2 regions of the Streptomyces sp. NPDC005141 genome follow, and region 2 is predicted to be linked to the other one. Evidence: riboswitches for the same ligand, from Rfam matches in the RefSeq annotation. Region 2 holds a riboswitch; the other holds the start of a gene.
What was found. A riboswitch is a leader RNA that binds a small molecule or an ion and turns the genes downstream of it on or off. The one in region 2 is predicted to bind thiamine pyrophosphate.
Positions count from the first base shown of each region.

Region 1 (7,059 bases), on a different contig from region 2:
GGTGATCTCGATCAGGTACGAGTCGAGGCGGCCCTTGTTCCAGCGCCGGAAGATCTCCGCGATCTGTGCCGGCGTGTAGCCGCCGACGCGGCGGAGCAGGTCGTAGGCCTCACCGATCAGCTGCATGTCGGCGTACTCGATGCCGTTGTGCACCATCTTGACGAAGTGCCCGGCGCCGTCCGTGCCGATGTGCGTGGCGCACGGCTCGCCGTCCACCTTGGCGCTGATCGACTCGAACATCGGGCCGAGCGATGCGTACGACTCCGGGGAGCCGCCGGGCATGATGCTCGGTCCGTGCAGGGCGCCCTCCTCACCGCCGGACACCCCCGCGCCGACGAAGTGGATGCCGCGCTCGCGCAGGGACTGTTCACGACGCCGGGTGTCGGTGAAGTGGGCGTTGCCGCCGTCGATGATCATGTCGCCGGTCTCCAGCAGCGGCGCGAACTCCTCGATGACGGCGTCGGTGGCCGCACCCGCCTGCACCATGATCATCAGGCGGCGGGGGCGCTCCAGCGCCGCCACGAAGTCCTCGGCCGACTCGGCCGCCACGAAGGCGCCCTCGTGCCCGAACTCCTCTACCAGGGCCTTGGTGCGTGCGGGGGTGCGGTTGTGGACGGCGACGGTGTAGCCGTTCCGGGCAAAGTTGCGGGCAAGGTTGCGGCCCATCACCGCGAGCCCTGTGACGCCGATCTGCGCGGTCGCCTTCATGGTGTGCTCCTTGGATCCGGATCTGCCCACCCGCGTACCTGACGGGCGAGCAGACGACTGTCGCTGTGCCGATCAGTACGCACGGCAGGGGGCGGGGTGTTCACCGTTTGAGGCAGGTGGTGCGGCAGATCGCGCGCCCGGGTGTCCGGACGGTGCCCGGACCCGACCGCTCCGGTTTCCGGGGTGACGCCCGGACCCGGCTCTCCGGTCCTCGGGCGGTGCCCGGACCATGCCGCTCCGGACCTCAGGGCAGCGGACCGCCCCGGCCGTTGAGCTCGCCGGAAGGCGGCGGGACCCAGAGGTTCCGTGCCGTCGGGAAGGCGGTCGGAGTCGTATGTTGCGCGCCGCCGGGAGTGCGGCGGGACCCAAGGGTTCCGTGCCGTCGGAATGCGGCCGGACCCGGATCCTCCGTGCCGTCGGGAGAGTGGCCGGACTCAGATGTTCCGGCGCAGGCGCCACCCGTGGTCCACCGGCCCGATGCCGGCGCCGAGCGCGAACCCGGCCTCGATGGCGGCGGTCACGTACTCCTTGGCCCGCCGAACGGCCTCCGGCACCGGCAGTCCCTCGGCCAGGCCCACCGCTACGGCCGAGGCGAGCGTGCACCCCGTACCGTGCGTGTGCCGGTTGTCGTGGCGCGGCGCGCGCAGCCAGTGCTCCGCCGTTCCGTCGGTGAGCAGATCGACGGCCTGTCCCGGCAGATGGCCGCCCTTCACCAGCACCCAGCGGGGACCGTAGGCGAGCATCCGGTCGGCGGCCCTGCGCATGTCCTCCTCGTCCTTCACCTTCACCCCGGTGAGTTGGGCGACCTCGTCGAGATTCGGGGTGGCCACCGTCGCCCGCGGCAGCAACCGGGTCCGTACGGCGTCCAGCGCGTCGTCGGCCAGAAGCCGGTCCCCGTGCTTGGAGACGCTCACCGGGTCCACGACGACCGGGGCGGCCACGTCGGACAGCAGCGCGGCGACCGTGGTGACCAGGCCGGGCGACGAGAGCATCCCGGTCTTCACGGCCTGCACGCCGATGTCGTCGACGACACTGCGGTACTGGGCGCGCACCGCGTCCTCGGACAGTTCCCAAGCACCCTGCACACCAACGGAGTTCTGCGCTGTCACCGCGGTGAGCACGCTCATCCCATGGGCCCCCAGCGCCAGCATCGTCTTCAGGTCGGCCTGGATTCCGGCGCCTCCGCCGGAGTCGGATCCGGCGATGGTCAGGACGCGGGGCGGCGTGGTCATGCGGGGTGTTCCTCTCGGATACGGCGTCGGGCGCGAGTCCCTTCCGGCCGGCGAAGCGACGAACGGGCGCGTCGGACAGGCCCGTCGGACGGGCCTAGGCGCGGCGGCGCAGCCGCAGCGGGGCGTAGAGGGCGAGGGCGACGAGGAACGCCACGTAGTAGGAGAGGTCGGCGCCGTGCAGCGTGTCGGCCACCGGACCGACGTACAGGCCCGTGTCCATGAACGGCACGGCCGCGCCGAACGCCCCGACGAAAGCCACCAGCGACGCCCGTCCGGAACGCGGGAGGACGGTCTCGACGGCGAGATCCACCGGGGCGCCGCCGCGCTCCCGCCCCCGGGCGATCCAGTCGACGACAACGATCGCGACGAATCCGGGGATCCAATAACCCACGAACAGCAGCACGTTCTGGAAGCGGGCCGTGGTGTCGGCGGCGTGCATCCACAGCACCAGGGGGAAGCCGAGCCCGGCGGCCAGCGCGGCGGCCACCGGACGCGGTATCCGCACGCCCAGGGTCTGCAGGGCCAGCGAACCGCTGTAGTCGTTCATCGCGTTGCTGCACACCGCCGCCAGCGCCACGGCCAGCAGCCCGAACGCGCCCGCCGTCCCGCCGCCCAGCAACTCGTCCACGCCCGCGGCCGTCTGGTCGGTCAGCACGGACGCGCCCCACAGCCCGAGGACCTGAACGGCGACGAAGGACACGACGAGGCCGAGCAGGGTGCACCAGAACATCCGCGGGCGGGAGGTGGCGCGCGGCAGATAGCGGCTGAAGTCACTGGCGTACGGCGCCCAGGACAGCGAGAGGCTGAGCGCGATGGTGCTGGTGAGCACGAACGCGCCCGAGCGGTCGGCACCGGTCGCGGCACCGGTCGCGGTGGGGTGGACACCGTCCAGCATCCGCCAGGCGATCACCGCGAAGGCGACGGCGAGCACGAACGTCATGACGATCTGGAGACGGTGGATCGCTTCGTAACCGAGGACTCCGAGGGCCCCTTGGGCAACCATCATGACCAGCACGCCGAGCCAGAACGGCCAACCGCACAGCCGCGCGAGCGCGTCCCCGCCGAACAGGCCGATCAGCGCGTCCCAGGCGACCGAGGACAGCCACTGGAGCATCCCGGGCAGCACCACCGCCCGGCCGAACGCGAGCCGTGCGAGGGGGAGTTGGCCGGTGCCGGTGAGGCCACCCCAGGTGCTGAGGTAGGCGGTCGGCAGCGCGCCGAGCACGGTACCGAGGACGACCGCCGCGAGGCCGGTACCGAAGTCCAGGCCGAGCGCGATGCCGATGGTGCCGGTGAACACGCCCGTCATCGTCAGGTTCGGGGCGAACCACACGGTGAACAGGCGCCCGGCCCCGCCGTACCGGTTGTTCTCGGGGACCGGCTCGATGCCGTGCCCCTCCACCCGCAGGTCGCCGGGTGCGGCAGGCATCCGTCCGTCGAAGACGGCGGGTCGGCTGTCGACGGGCAGCCCGTCGGAAACATGCGCCAATGGCATGGAAGACATCCCTCCGCCAGTACGAACTGGTTCAGGTTCGACGGGTGTGATCTCAGCCCCTGGAGGGGGCACCCCGTGTCCGGTACGACGGACACACTAACCCCATCCCTCGCTCCTGTGTACGGCGGAGGCGCCCGCCCCGGGACACGGGGTCCCCGCAGGGGCGGCACCCCCACGGCCCTTCGTGCCACCCACCTGGCGCAGCACCCGACCGAACACGTCCGTTTCATCCGGGTGGCCCGGCCGGGCTTCCCCGCAGCGCGGCGCGTGCCGCCCCTCGGTACTGTCGGAAGTGATCGCCGCTCGCTCTCCGCTCCCGGGTTCCCGGACCCGGTGGCCGGGCGGAAGGAGGCAGGGTGCCGTGACCGTGATCTCCCTGAAGTCCGCGCAGGTGCGGGAAGGGCTCACCCTCCCGTACGCCGAAGCCGGTTACCCCAGTGGCACACCGGTCGTCTTCGTGCACGGTCTGGCCGACTCCTGGTGGTCCTTCGAGCCTCTCCTGAGGCGCCTTCCGGCGTCCCTGCACGGCTATGCCCCCACGCAGCGCGGACACGGCGATGCGGACCGGCCTCCCGAGGGCTACACTCCCGACGATTTCGCCGCAGACCTGGTGGCCTTCCTCGACGCGGCCGACATCCCGCGAGCCCTTCTGGTCGGGGCGTCCAGCGGTGGCGTACCGGCCCGGATCGTCGCCGGCAGCCACCCCGACCGCATCGCCGGTCTGGTTCTGCTCGGCGTCCCCGGGACCCTCGCGGACAAGCCGGCGGCAGCCGGGGTGCGGGAGTCACTGGAAGGTCTCGCGGATCCCGTGCCCCGCGCGTTCGTCGAGGACTTCTTGGCCGGGACGGCGGCCCGCCCGATCGCCCGGGGGTTCATAGAGACCATGGTCGAGGAGAGCCTCAAACTCCCCGCGTACGTCTGGGAGGAGACGGTGGGCGGTCTCCTCGACGCCGATCTGGGCGCGACCCTCGCGGGCATCCTGGTGCCCACCCTCGTCATCTGGGGCGATCAGGACGAGTACCTGTCCCGCGAAGACCAGCAGACCATCCTGAACGCCGTGCACGGCGCCGATTTCCTCGCCTATGAGGGCACCGGCCATGTCGTCCACTGGGAACAGCCCGAACGCGTAGTCGCGGACATCGCCGCCTTCGCAGCGCGGATCGCGCACCCCGGCACCCCCTCCGGAACCACCTGACATCGCCCCACGGGCACTGCCCGACGTCGCCCGGAGGCACTGCCTGATGTGGCCCGGAGGGCGAACGCCGGTGCACAGCAACCGCGTTGGGCCTGATCTCCGGTGTCTTCCTCCGCACCCGTTCGCCGCACCCTCTCGCCGCGCCGGTGCTTCGGGCAGGGCTGCCCGCGGAGCTTCTGGGCTGGCAGCGAGACCGACTCTTGACGCGATCCGTACCGTTGACGCTCACCGTCACATGGCATGCTCATGCTCCCCACAGGAAGGGATCACGTGCCATGAGACCGAGCCCACGCTCCCTGCTCGCCGCCACCGCCGTACTGAGCACCGTCCTCGCCGTCCCCGCGCCCGCCGACGCCGCCGAAGTCCCGGCAGCGGGCGCCTATTTCGTCCAGAGCGCGACCACGGGACTGAACGCCGCCGACAGTGCCGGCGCGGTCGTCCAGCACAACCCCAAGGGCAACGAGGACCACCAGCGGTGGACCCTGCGCGCTGCCGGTTCCGCGACCGTTCTCGAAAGCGCGGACAGCGCGGGCAGTTGTCTGGGCCGCGCGGGCGACCAGGCCCGGACCGTCGCCTGTTCGAGCGCCGACGCCGCCTGGGAGGTGACCCCGAGCGGCGCCGACCAGTACACGCTCAAGGCACCCGGAACGGACCGCTATCTGACGGTCGGCGCCAAACCCTCCGGCTCCAACTACCCCGCCCAGCTGGCGATCGGTGCGCGGGGTGGCCTCGCCACCTGGTATCTGACCCCCGTCGCGCCCGAGACCCGACCCATGCCGTCCCAGGACCAACGCACCCTGGACCAGGTCACGTTCCTCACCACCCACAACGCCTACGCCAACGGAGTGGACGGCGGATTCGCGCCGCCCTTCGTCAATCTGGTGCCCAATCAGACGCGCGGCATCAACCAGCAACTCGCCGACGGCGTACGCGGGTTCATGCTCGACCTGCACCAGACCCCGGACGGCGCGATCCTCTGCCACAACAGCTGCACCCTCGTCAGCAGGCCGGTCGCGCTGTGGGTCGACCTCCAGCGCATGGTCGACTTCCTCAAGCACCACCCCGACCAGTTCGTCACCGTGTTCCTGGAGGACTACGTCGATCCGGGCGTCCTGCGCGCCGAACTCGCCCGCGTGAACGGCCTGTCCGACGTTCTCTACCGCCCCGACCTGACCGGTGTGCGCGAGCACGGCTGGCCGAAGCTCGCCGAACTGACCGCCGCAGGCCGGCGCCTGCTGATCTTCACCGACCACAGCCGTTCCTCCGACGAGCCCGCCGGACTCACCCGGGACAGCTTCGGTGTCATGTACCAGCGGGAATGGACCGTCGAGAACTACTGGTCCATGGGCTCGGGTCTCGGCTCCTCCGACTGGTCCTGCTACAGCCGCTGGTACGACGCGGGCACGAACGTCCCGCTCACCCGCACCGAGCCGGGCTTCCGCCCCCTCTTCGTCATGAACCACTTCCGCGACGCCGCCATCTCCGGAACCGCCGCCACCGACAACACCAAACTCGCCGACCGAGCCCGCCGCTTCTGCCAGCCGGCCGCACGCAAGAAGCCCAACTTCCTCGCTGTCGACCGCTACGACCTGGGCGACCCCACCGCTGCCGTGAGCACTCTGAACACATACACCTATCCGTAACCCGGCTGAGACCCGCGAGCCCTGCGTCGGCCTCAGCCGCGGGGGACTGGTCCACGCGGGGCCCCGAGCAAGGTCAGTGGTGTCAGGGCCGTCCGGGAGCGGGTGGCTCCCAGACGGCCCGTTCCATGGCTGCCGGGCCGACCGACCCGGAATCGTGCCTCTGGCCAGGCCCCTCCACGGACACCGGAAGCGGGGTGACCTGCGAAAGCGGCAAGGGAAGGGGCGGGTGCAGTGGTTCCGCAAGACGTGCGGTCTCCGAAGTCCCGTTTCCCGGCGGGCGGAGTACGGTGGGGGAACCGAGGGCACGTCGTACGCCGGTGATCGGGCCGGTCTCGTCCCCGGCGCAGGACGACGCCGGGTGGCTCATGGCCCGGGGCAGGTTTCGCCCTATGACGGCCGACCGCGTTCGCCCTCTGCTCGGCTGTACGGCGTCCGAAGTCGAGCCGGTCCAGTCGGGGTATGCGGGCCGACGACGCAGGGACCGAACCGCCGACGCCCATTTCGAGGCGGAGCGTGGTGCCGCCAGCGCCTTCCGCCGGTGCCTCGTCCATGACGAGCACCGTGACCATGGGAGCGGGGCCATCGACTGAGGGCCCGCACACCCGCACACCAAGGCAGCCCGAGTGCCCGGCCGCACGGTTCGCACCCAGGCCACCGAGTTCAAGGAGCCCTGCCCGTCGCCCGGCTCGACCGAGCCGTCCCGCTCACCGCCGGGTCACGGCGCGCGAGCCATCGGCACGCCGAAGGCGTGCCCCCAGACAGGAGCTTCCATGGCCGCCGTCCTCG
Region 1 covers NZ_JBSFYW010000004.1:80,042-87,100, reverse strand. The annotation lists gene gndA (NADP-dependent phosphogluconate dehydrogenase) at 1-708, opposite strand, end outside; gene thiD (bifunctional hydroxymethylpyrimidine kinase/phosphomethylpyrimidine kinase) at 1,143-1,940, opposite strand; gene ACWD68_RS04550 (purine-cytosine permease family protein) at 2,035-3,435, opposite strand; TPP riboswitch at 3,427-3,521, opposite strand; gene ACWD68_RS04545 (alpha/beta fold hydrolase) at 3,797-4,630, shown strand; gene ACWD68_RS04540 (phospholipase) at 4,906-6,273, shown strand; gene ACWD68_RS04535 (DUF5994 family protein) at 7,044-7,059, shown strand, end outside.
Region 1: another riboswitch for thiamine pyrophosphate. It lies ahead of ACWD68_RS04550 (purine-cytosine permease family protein); the one in region 2 lies ahead of thiO (glycine oxidase ThiO).

Region 2 (7,059 bases):
TAGTCGGCGCCGGCGCGGCACTTGTCGACGAAGTGGGAGACGTCCAGGTCCCAGGTGTCGGACCGCGGGTGCATCTCCGGGAAGGCCGCGACCCCGACGCAGAAATCGCCCGACTCCTTGATGAGGTGCACGAGTTCGGCCGCGTAGGTCAGACCCTTGGGGTGCGGGACCCACTCGCCCATGGGGTCGCCCGGCGGGTCGCCGCGCACCGCGAGCATGTTGCGGATGCCCGCGTCCGCGTACTGCCCGATGATGTTGCGCAGTTCCGCGATGGAGTGGTTGACCGCGGTGAGGTGGGCGACCGGGGTCAGGGTCGTGTCGAGGACGATCTGCTCGGTCTCCTTGACCGTGCCGGCCCGGGTGGAGCCGCCGGCTCCGTAGGTCACGGAGACGAAGTCGGGCGCGACGGCCTCGACCCGCCGCAGGGCGTTCCACAGGTTCCGCTCGCCCTTGGGAGTCTTCGGCGCCGAGAACTCGAACGAATACGTCTGTTTGCCGGTCGCGAGCATGTCGCGCACGGTGCGTGCGCGATCAGTCCTGGTGGAAGCAGATCCGAGGGCCATACTCGCAGGTTAGCCAGAGGGCGTCGGTCCCCCAACCGAACCGCTGGGATTTGTCCGATCTGTCGAGTTCTTGTCCACCCCTCGGACAGGGGCCGCATCGGCACTCTCCGCGCGGCCCGAACCGCACGCCCGGCAGAGACTCAGCCGTGCCGGCACGCTCCGCGCGGGCCGCTGCCGTGCCTACGCCGCACGCAGCCTCTTGGCGAACTCCGCCGCGGCCGCGCCGGGGTCGTCCGCCTCGGTGATCGCCCGTACGACGACGACCCGGCGGGCGCCGGCTTCGAGCACCTCGTCGAGCCGGCCGAGGTCGATACCGCCGATCGCGAACCAGGGACGGTCGGTACCGAGGGAGGCCGTGGTGCGGACCAGGTCGAGGCCGGGTGCGTGGCGGCCGGGCTTGGTGGGGGTGGGCCAGCAGGGGCCGGTGCAGAAGTAGTCCACGCCCTCCTGGACCGCGGCGGCCGCGGCCTCGGACGCGGCGTGCGTGGAGCGGCCGATGAGCACCTCGTCGCCGAGGATCGCGCGGGCCGCGGGAACCGGGAGGTCTCCCTGGCCCAGGTGCAGTACGCCGGCTCGGGCGGCGTGGGCCACATCGGCCCGGTCGTTGACCGCGAGGAGCTTGCCGTGGCGGGCGCAGGCGTCCGCGAAGACCTGGAGGTGTTCCAGTTCCTCGCCCGCCTCCATGCCCTTGTCGCGCAGTTGCACGATGTCGACACCGCTCCCCAGGACCGCGTCGAGGAACTCGGCGAGGTCGCCCTGCCGCCTGCGGGCGTCGGTGCACAGGTAGACGCGGGCGTCGGCGAGCCGGCCCCGCGCGGTCGTGGCGGCGTTCTCGGGCATGCGTGGATCCCCCGTTTGTCGGTGCGCGGGGAGTGCGGCGGCCGGGATGGTCCCGCCGCCGCGCTCCCCGTGCCGGACGGTCGCGTTCAGGTCAGACGGCGAGCGCCTGGGCGCGGCGCTTCACCTCCGTGCCGCGATTCTCGCTCAGAGCCTGCGCGGGGGTGCCGGGCAGGCTCGGGTCGGGGGTGAAGAGCCACTCGAGGGCCTCTTCGTCGGAGAATCCGTCGTCCCTCAGGAGCGTCAGGGTGCCGGCCAGGCCCTTGACGACCTTCTGTTCGTCCGCGTCGATGAAGTCGGCGGGGACGTGCAGCGCGCGGTTCTCACCACGGCGTACGGCGATCAGCTGGCCGTCCTTGACCAGCTGCCGGACGCGCGTCACCTCGACGCCGAACTGTTCGGCGATGTCGGGGAGGGTGAGCCAGGCGGGGACGAGAGCATCGATCTTTGCGTCAATCTCGGTCACGGGACAAGCCTGCCATCCCGGACCGACAGTCGGAAGCCGAGGGCACCCGACCTGGGGTGACGGATTCAGGCCGCGGCGGCCTTCAGCGGCCTCGACGGGTCCGCGAGCAGCTCCGGATCCATCAGCGCGCCCGCCTCGATGAGCCGGCGGCCCTGGGCGAGATCCCTCGGGCGGCCCACCGCCAGAAGAGCGACCAGACGCGTCTCGTGGAGCCAGCACACCGACCAGGAGGCGCCCGAGGAGTCGCCGCGCCACACCATGGTGTCGGCGGGCGCGTGGTGGCCGACGTACTGCACGAAGCGGCCGAACTGCTCGGACCAGAAGTACGGCACCGGGTCGTAGGCGGCGGGCGCCTCCCCGATGATGTTCGCGGCGACCGTGCGCGGGCCCTGCAGGGCGTTGTCCCAGTGGTGGACGAGGAGGCGGTCCTCGTAGCGTCCCGACGGGAAGGAGGCGCAGTCGCCGACCGCGTAGACGTCCGCCAGGGAGGTGCGCAGGTGGTCGTCGGCGACGATCTCGCGGTCGGCGCCGAGTTCGATGCCGGAGCCGGCGATCCAGGCGGTCGCGGGCCGCGCCCCGATCCCGACCACGACGGCGCCCGCGGGCACCCGGGAACCGTCGTCCAGGACCACCGCGCCGGGCTCGATGCGCTCCACGCGCGCGTGGGTGCGCAGCGATGCCCCGCTGTCCGCGTACCAGGCGGCCATCGGCGCGGCCACCTCGGCGGGCAGCGCCCCGGCGAGCGGCCGGTCGGCGGCCTCGACGACCGTCACCGCGCAGCCCGCCTCACGCGCCGCGGTGGCGAACTCGGCGCCGATCCAGCCGGCGCCGACGACCACGATGTCGTGCTGCTGGGCGAGGACCGGACGCAGCCGGTCGGCGTCGTCCAGGGTGCGCAGCAGGTGCACCCCGGGCACGCCCTCCGCGCCGGGCAGCTGGATCGGTTCGGCGCCGGTGGCGACGACCAGGACGTCGTACGGGACGGGTCCGCCCTCGGTGTCCAGTTCGTGGTCGCCGGGGCGCACGCCGAGGGCCGTGCGGCCCAGCCTCAGCTCGATGTCCAGGGCCTCGAAGTCGACGTCGAAGGCGGAGCCCTCGGCCTTGCCCAGCAGGACGGCCTTGGACAGCGGCGGCCGGTCGTACGGCTGATGCGGCTCCGCGCCGATCAGGGTGACGGTGCCCGTGAAGCCCTGCTCGCGCAGGGCGACCGCGGTCTGCACTCCGGCCATGCCCGCGCCCACCACGACGACCCGCCGTGCCGTGGGCCCCTGCGCCTGAGACTGCGTCTGCTCGCTCACCTGATCACCATAGACACCTGACAATTCGTCAGTCAGCTGACGTGCTCAGTGACCTGTTCCACACGGCCGGTCGAGCGCACCTCTTCCACCACGCTCGTCCCTGTGCCTGTCCGCGACTCCCACGCCCAGCTCTCCTCCAGCCGCAGCCGGCCGTCGGGCAGTTCCACCACGAGGGACACGCAGTGGCCCGACGAGGTGGTCCCGTCGTGCTTCAGCTGCACGTACCGGAAGTCGAGGCGGTCGCCCTCGCGGGTACCCACGAGGTTCCCGCGGACCACGTCGCCGCCCGCGTAGTCGGCCCAGACCACGCCGTCCTGCTCGTGGTACGCGAACCGGGTGCGGGTGCCCACCTGACCCGGCGCCTGGTCGGCGACGGGGGCCAGGACGAGGCCGTCGAGCGATCGTGCCATGGGCGGAGGCTCCCTTACTGGGGCGGGCGGGGGCGGGCTAGGGTGGCCAACGTAAAGCACTCGCGGGAGCCCGGACGCACCGGGCTGAGAGGGAGGCTGGGCGGCCTCCGACCGTACGAACCTGATCCGGGTCATGCCGGCGAAGGGAGGGGCTGGACGCCCATGTCGCCTGCACGTTCCTCAGACGTCCTCGTCATCGGGGGCGGAATCATCGGTCTGGTGACGGCGTGGCGGGCCGCTCAGCGCGGGTTCACCACCGCGCTCGTGGACCCCGAGCCGGGCGGCGGGGCCGCCCAGGTCGCGGCCGGGATGCTCGCCGCCGTCACCGAGCTGCACTACGGCGAGGAGACCCTGCTGGGCCTCAACCTCGCCTCCGCGCGCCGCTATCCGGACTTCGCCGCCGAGCTGACCGAGGCGTCCGGCCAGGATCTCGGCTACCTCCGGTGCGGCACGCTGGCTGTCGCGCTGGACGCCGACGACCGCGCGCACCTGCGGGAACTGCACGCTCTGCAGAGCCGGTCGGGGCTGGAGTCGGAGTGGCTGAGCGGCCGTGAGTGCCGCCGTCTCGAGCCGATGCTCGCGCCCGGCGTACGCGGTGGACTGCGGGTCGACGGCGACCACCAGATCGATCCCCGGCGCCTCGCGGGGGCCCTGGTCACGGCGTGCGAGCGGGCCGGAGTGGTCCTGCACCGGACCTGGGCGGAGCGTCTGACCGTCGTACGGGACCGGGCCGCCGGGGTCGTCACCACGGACGGCACCGAGCTCACGGCGGGCCAGGTGGTGCTGGCCGGGGGCAGCCTCAGCGGCCGTCTGGCGGGCGTCCCCGAAGACGTCCTGCCACCCGTGCGCCCGGTGAAGGGACAGGTCCTGCGGCTCGCCGTACCGCGGCGGTACGCGCCCTTCCTGAACCGCACCGTGCGGGCCGTGGTCCGGGGCAGTCACGTCTACCTGGTGCCGCGTGAGAACGGCGAGCTCGTGGTGGGCGCGACCAGCGAGGAGCTGGGCTGGGACACCACGGTGACGGCGGGCGGCGTCTACGAACTGCTGCGCGACGCCCATGAGCTGGTTCCCGGGATCACCGAGCTGCCGCTCGTCGAGACCCGCGCGGGGCTGCGCCCCGGCTCGCCCGACAACGCGCCGCTGCTCGGCCCGACCGCGCTGGACGGACTGCTGCTGGCCACCGGGCACTTCCGCAACGGCGTGCTCCTGACGCCCGTCACCGGCGACGCGATGGCCCACGTCCTGACCACCGGCGAACTCCCCGCCGAAGCCCGCCCCTTCAGTCCTCTGCGCTTCGGCGCCACCGCCCTCACGGAGCAGCCCGCATGAACATCGTCGTCAACGGGGAGCGGCAGCGGATCGCCGCCGGGACCGCTCTCGACGCCCTCGTCGCGACCCTCACCCCGGCGCCGGCCGGAGTGGCCGCCGCCCTGAACGAGACCGTCGTCCCGCGCGCGCGGTGGTCGTCCACCGCTCTCACCGAGGGCGACCGCGTCGAAGTCCTCACCGCCGTCCAAGGAGGCTGACCCATGGCCGACGATCCCTTCGTCCTCGGGGGCAGGTCCTATGCGTCCCGGCTGATCATGGGGACGGGCGGCGCGCCCAGCCTCGACGTCCTGGAGCGGTCCCTGGTGGCTTCGGGCACGGAGCTGACGACGGTCGCGATGCGGCGCGTGGACGCGTCCGTGCACGGCTCGGTCCTGTCGGTGCTCGACAGGCTCGGCATCCGCGTCCTGCCGAACACGGCCGGCTGCTACACCGCCGGTGAGGCCGTGCTGACCGCCCGCCTGGCGCGCGAGGCTCTGGGCACCGACCTGGTCAAGCTGGAGGTCATCGCCGACGAGCGGACCCTTCTGCCCGATCCGATCGAACTGCTCGACGCGGCGGAGAAGCTGGTCGACGACGGCTTCACCGTGCTGCCGTACACGAACGACGACCCGGTGCTGGCGCGGAAGCTGGAGGACGTCGGCTGCGCGGCGATCATGCCGCTCGGCTCGCCCATCGGGTCCGGGCTCGGGATCCGCAACCCGCACAACTTCCAGCTGATCGTCGAGCACGCGCGCGTGCCGGTGATCCTGGACGCCGGAGCGGGTACGGCCTCGGACGCCGCGCTCGCGATGGAGCTGGGGTGTGCGGGCGTGATGCTCGCCTCGGCGGTGACACGGGCGCAGGAGCCGGTGCTGATGGCGGAGGCCATGCGCCACGCGGTGGAGGCGGGGCGTCTGGCCCGGCGGGCGGGGCGCATCCCCCGGCGGCACTTCGCCACGGCGTCCTCCCCTGCGGAGGGCATGGCGGCGCTGGACCCGGAGCGCCCCGCGTTCTGATCTTCCGTCCGCGTGCCGTGCGCGTACCGTCCGTTTCCGGCCGTACGGGCGCGGTGGACCTGTCGCGGGAGCGTCGCCGTCGGCGGGTGCGCGGGTGCCGTGGTGTCCGGGCGGCCCCGGGAGCGGCCCTGTGACGTGCGCCTGGCTTCGGGGGCGGGCTTCGGGGCGGTGGATGCCGGGGCCGGCCGCGATCGGCCTTCGCGCGGGCGCAGGTTGTCGCGTTGTGGCCTTGCGGTGGCGGACAGGACCCGATCGGACATCAGTACGAAGACAGCGTCCCCGTGCGTGCGGCGTGCGTCACAGGTCGGCTGCAGTCGGGCCCCGGTATCGGCCGAACGGGGCGGTGTGACAGTGGCGGCTCGTAGACTCACCTGCGTGGATACGACCCTTCAGGACCCGCTTGTCGGACACGTGCTCGACGGCCGCTATCGCGTCGACGCGCGGATCGCCGTCGGCGGGATGGCCACGGTCTACAGGGCCCTGGACACCCGCCTCGACCGCGTGCTCGCGCTCAAGGTGATGCACCCGACGCTGGCCGCCGACGTTTCCTTCGTCGAGCGGTTCATCCGCGAGGCCAAGTCGGTGGCCCGGCTGGCGCACCCCAATGTGGTGCAGGTCTTCGACCAGGGGGCGGACGGGTCGTACGTCTATCTGGCCATGGAGTACATCGCAGGGTGCACCCTGCGTGACGTGCTGCGTGAGCGCGGCGCCCTGCAGCCGCGGGCCGCGCTCGACATCCTGGAGCCGGTGCTCGCCGCACTCGGCGCCGCGCACCGCGCCGGGTTCGTGCACCGCGACATGAAGCCGGAGAACGTCCTGATAGGGGACGACGGCCGGGTCAAGGTGGCGGACTTCGGCCTGGTCCGCGCCGTGGACACGGTCACGAGCACGACGGGCGCCGTCCTCGGCACCGTGTCGTACCTCGCCCCCGAGCAGATCGAGCACGGCACCGCCGACACCCGTGTCGACGTCTACGCCTGTGGTGTCGTCCTGTACGAGATGCTCACCGGCGCCAAGCCGTACACCGGGGACTCCCCCGCGCAGGTTCTCTACCAGCACCTCCACGAGGACGTGCCGCCTCCGTCGGCCGCCGTGCCGGGCATGGCGTACCCACTGGACGTGCTCGTCACCTTGGCCACCGCCCGCAACCCCGAGGTGCGC
Region 2 covers NZ_JBSFYW010000014.1:20,494-27,552, reverse strand. The annotation lists gene metF (methylenetetrahydrofolate reductase [NAD(P)H]) at 1-563, opposite strand, end outside; gene thiE (thiamine phosphate synthase) at 744-1,403, opposite strand; gene ACWD68_RS13790 (Rv2175c family DNA-binding protein) at 1,495-1,866, opposite strand; gene ACWD68_RS13785 (NAD(P)/FAD-dependent oxidoreductase) at 1,932-3,164, opposite strand; gene ACWD68_RS13780 (hypothetical protein) at 3,197-3,574, opposite strand; TPP riboswitch at 3,627-3,739, shown strand; gene thiO (glycine oxidase ThiO) at 3,737-4,903, shown strand; gene thiS (sulfur carrier protein ThiS) at 4,900-5,100, shown strand; gene ACWD68_RS13765 (thiazole synthase) at 5,104-5,898, shown strand; gene pknB (Stk1 family PASTA domain-containing Ser/Thr kinase) at 6,274-7,059, shown strand, end outside.